2 regions of the Streptomyces sp. NPDC058964 genome follow, and region 2 is predicted to be linked to the other one. Evidence: riboswitches for the same ligand, from Rfam matches in the RefSeq annotation. Region 2 holds a riboswitch; the other holds the start of a gene.
What was found. Region 2 has a riboswitch for cobalamin ahead of ACFW2E_RS31035 (cobalamin biosynthesis protein). Riboswitches for the same ligand answer to the same signal wherever they lie in the genome.

Region 1 (2,195 bases), on a different contig from region 2:
CGGTGCTCCGTCGCACGGGCCGGCCATCCGCCGCCGGTCGTGACCGACCCGGACGGACGAGCGAGCGTGCTCGACCTGCCCGCGGGCCCACCACTGGGTCTGGGCGGTCTGCCGTTCGAGGCCCGGGAGCTCGAGTTGGCCGAGGGCAGCCTGCTGACGCTCTACACCAACGGACTCATCGGCGAACGCAGCATCGATCCCGACGACGGCCTGGCACGGCTGTGCGCCGCACTCACCCGGCCGGCGGACCCGTTGCAGCAGATCTGCCAGGCAGTCGTGGACGCGCTGGTGCCCGCCCGGCCGGCCGACGACATCGCACTGGTCGTCGCCCGCACCCGCGTACTGCCGGCGCAGAACGTCGCGTCCTGGGAGCTGCCCCTGGAGGCTGCCGCGGCCGCCCGAGCCAGGACGCTCGTCACCGACAAGCTGACGGAATGGGGCCTGGAAGACCTGGCGTTCACGACCGAACTGATCGCCAGCGAGCTCGTCACCAACGCCTTCCGTTACGCCAGGGGTCCGATGACCCTGCGCCTGCTCCATGCGCGGTCCCTGGTCTGCGAGGTCAGCGACGCCAGCCACACCTCGCCCCACCTGCGCCGGGCCCGCACCACCGACGAGGGCGGCCGCGGCCTGTTCCTCGTGGCCCAGCTGGCCGAACGCTGGGGCACTCGCTACAGCCGCGAGGGCAAGACGGTCTGGACGGAACAGGGGCTCGCGGGCGCGCCCCAGTCCGCTCCCCGTGGTCCGGGCGGCCCATTCCGCCACCGCTGACCCGTCGTTCACCCGGGTACGGTCGCCCGGCGCGAGAGGAAGATCACGCCAGGTGGCGCGGTCTTGGCCATGCACCCGACACGCGGTACTGTCGGTCCGATATCGACGACGGCAAATCGGAAGCCGGTGAAAATCCGGCACGGTCGCGCCACTGTATTCGGGACGCCCCTGGGCATCTCGGGAGTCAGACCCGTAGCCGTCGTCATGTGCACCACCGAGATGGGACGCGAACTCCCAGAGGAGGTCCTGCCATGGCGCAGACCGTCGCCCAGCCGACAGCCAACACCCCCGCCGTTCCCGCCACGCTGCCGCTGAAGGCGATCGCTCCGTGGGCGGTCTTCTTCGGCATCCTCATGCTCGTCCTGCTGTACTTCGTCGGCGCCGAGCAGGGCGCCACCTCCGTGTTCAACGGCACGGACGTCCACGAGTGGGTGCATGACGCACGTCACCTGCTCGGCTTCCCCTGCCACTGACGCGGGGGGACGCAGCGCGCCCATGAACTCCGCAACCGTGCGAAACCTTCTCGTGCGGGGCATGCTCGCCGGCCTGGCCGCCGGCGTGCTCGCCCTCGTCGTCGCCTATTTCCTCGGTGAGCCGAACGTCGACAAGGCGATCGGATTCGAGGAAGCCCACTCCCACGAGCACGAGATGGAAGTCGTCTCCCGCTCTCTGCAGTCCACCGCCGGACTCGCCACCGGCGTTCTGGTCTACGGGGTCGCCTTCGGCGGTATCGCCGCACTCGCCTTCAGCTTCGCGCTCGGCCGCGTAGGGCGCTTCAGCCCACGGGCCACCGCGCTGTTGCTGTCCGGCTGCGCACTGCTGGCCGTCTACGTCGTGCCGTTCCTGAAGTACCCCGCCAACCCGCCGTCGGTGGGCAACCCCGACACCATCGGCAAGCGGACCACCTTGTACTTCCTGATGATGGTACTCAGCGTGCTTCTCGCCATCGCCGCCACGATGCTGGGCAAGCGACTCGCACCCCGGCTGGGTACGTGGTACGCGACGATCGTCGCGGTGGCCGCCTTCGCCGTCCTGATCGGTCTGGCCTACGCGTTCCTTCCCGCCGTCAACGAGGTGCCGAAGGAGTTCCCGGCCACCCTGCTGTGGAGGTTCCGTCTCTCGGCGCTGGCGATTCAGAGCGCGCTGTGGGGTGGTTTCGGCCTGCTCTTCGGCGAGTTGGCCGAGCGGAGGCTGAACCCCAAGCCCGCGACGGCCGCGTCCGGGCAAGCAGTCCCCGCCTCGAACTGACCGTTCTTGGACGCAAGAGGGCCCTTCGGAAGCGGCGGATTCAAGGGTTCGTCGCAACACGCGGTGAGTTGATCAAGCCGTGAACAGTCTGGACAGACGCACGGGCGGGGGGTCCCACACCAGCCTGTTGTGTGGGGGGGTGGTGTGTTTGGGTATGTACAGACGCTCGGCCGGGT
Region 2 (2,195 bases):
GTCGGCTCGACCCGGCAGGCCTGGGCCTGCATGGCCTGCGCCCGGCCGATCTCGGCTCCCTCCCGTGTCACGAACGAGTTGAGGGACATGTTCTGCGCCTTGAAGGGCGCGACCTTGACTCCCTGCCGCACCAGCCATCGGCAGATCCCCGCCGTGACGACGCTCTTGCCGGCGTCGGAGGTGGTACCCGCGACGAGCAGTCCACCGTTCATGATCTGCGCCCCCTTGTCTTCGCTGCGACGGCGCGCGCGGCGACACCGACGCCGAGCGCGAGCAGACCGACCCGACGGGAGAGCCGTACGGCACGGTCGATGTCCTCGGTGGCCACGGCACGGCCGCCGCCGTTGAGCACGGGCCGGTGCTCGATGCGCCCCCCGTAGGAGAGGGTTCCGCCGAGCCGTACGCCCAAAGCCCCCGCGAAGGAGGCCTCGACGGGGCCCGCGTTGGGGCTCGGATGCCGGTGTGCGTCCGAACGCCAGGCACGCAGGGCCGCGCGTGGATCCGGGCCCGCGGCCGCGGCCAGTGCGGCGGTGAGCCGGGCCCCCGGCCATCCGGCGACGTCGTCGAGCCGGGCGGAGGCCCAGCCGTACCGCCGGTACCGGGGCGACCTGTGCCCGACCATGGCGTCGAGGGTGTTCACGGCGCGGAAGCCGAGGAGCCCGGGCACGCCGGCCGCGGCGCCCCACACCAGGGCTCCCACGACGGCGTCGGAGGTGTTCTCGGCGACGGACTCCACCACCGCACGCGCTATTCCGCCGGCGTCCAGGGCCCGGGGGTCGCGGCCGCACAGATGGGGCAGCCGCGCGCGTGCCGCGTCGACGTCGCCCCTCTGCAGGGCGTCTGCGACGGTCCGGGCCTCCCGGGCGAGCGAAGTCCCCCCGACGACGGCCCAGGTGGCGGCCGCGGTGAGCGCGACGGAGGCGGCGGGGGAGGCGCGTACGCCTCGCCGGGCGAGGACGCCGAGGGCTACGGCGCCACCGGCGCAGACGGCGGTGTGCGCGGCGCCCCATCCCCGGTGGTCCCGCCACAGCACCCGTTCGACGGCTCCCGCCGCACGCCCGAACGCGGCGACCGGATGCCCGTGTCGCGGATCGCCCAGGAGGAGGTCGCCGAGGAGGCCGGCGGCTGCGCCGTACGCGAAGACGCGATCGGCACGCATCGGCTCAGCCGGCCGTGGGGTCGGGCAATGATCTTCCGGTGCTGTGCCTCAACGGCCGAGCGAGCATGGCGATATGTCCTCACTCAGGGTGTCCACGCCCTGGTTCGACGAGACCGGCGGTGAGAGTTCCTGGCTCCCGGGGATTGCTACCCCGGTGACAGTGGCGGGACCGCGCCGGATTCACACCGGCTTCCTCTTCTGCCGCCGTACATGGCTCGGGCAGTCCACCACGGGCCCGGAAGGGCCGTCAACTTGCTGTTGACCTGCACGGGGAGAGTGTGCAGAACCCCACACCGGCACTGCCCGGACCGGTGTGACGGCATGCGAAAGGCTCCTCCCCGAAGGCATCGGGGAGGAGCCTGGCGAACTCGGTCAGGCCTTGGCCATGATCAGGTAGATGCCGTACGCCACCGCCGCCGCGCAGGCCGCGAAGCAGACGTACGCTCCGGTGACCGCGAGGGTGGCGGAGCCGCCCTGGGCCGTGGCGCGCTCGCGGTGCGCGAGGCCCTTGACGCCCAGGGTGAAGAGGGCCACGAGGCCCACGGTGACCACGAGGCTGACGCCGAAGACGGAGCCGAGGGCTGCCCAGTCGATCTTCATGGTGATGCTTCCTTAGTAACCGGGTCTCGGGGTCAGACGGCGGCGGCCGGAGGGGTGGCCGGGTCGGTGACGGTCGCGGGGGCGGGGATGGTGGCCGTCAGGTCCTCGGCCACGGTGCCCGCCGGGGGCGGCGTCACGGCGGCGATCGCCGTGGTCACCACACCGGCTGGCTCATCGGTGTCGTTGACGTTGCTGTGGTCGACGACCTGGCGGCGGGAGAGCTTCCAGATGGCGGCGCTGGAGGCGATCAGGAAGACGGCGACGAGCGCGGTGCCCCAGTCCCCCAGGCCGGTCACGGACTCGGCGAGCGCACCGACCAGCGCGGCGGCCGGCAGGGTCAGCGCCCAGGCGACGAACATGCGGGTCACCGTGGACCAGCGGACCACACCGCCCTTGCGGCCCAGGCCCGCGCCCATCACGGAGCCGGAGACGGCGT

Region 1: another riboswitch for cobalamin. It lies ahead of ACFW2E_RS21550 (CbtB-domain containing protein); the one in region 2 lies ahead of ACFW2E_RS31035 (cobalamin biosynthesis protein).

Annotation. Positions count from the first base shown of each region.
Region 1 is NZ_JBHYKH010000169.1:8,546-10,740, reverse strand. It holds gene ACFW2E_RS21555 (SpoIIE family protein phosphatase) at 1-771, shown strand, start outside; cobalamin riboswitch at 847-987, shown strand; gene ACFW2E_RS21550 (CbtB-domain containing protein) at 1,023-1,244, shown strand; gene ACFW2E_RS21545 (CbtA family protein) at 1,267-2,019, shown strand.
Region 2 is NZ_JBHYKH010000321.1:4,993-7,187, forward strand. It holds gene ACFW2E_RS31030 (cobyric acid synthase) at 1-212, opposite strand, end outside; gene ACFW2E_RS31035 (cobalamin biosynthesis protein) at 209-1,159, opposite strand; cobalamin riboswitch at 1,262-1,404, opposite strand; gene ACFW2E_RS31040 (hypothetical protein) at 1,532-1,759, opposite strand; gene ACFW2E_RS31045 (anion permease) at 1,792-2,195, opposite strand, start outside.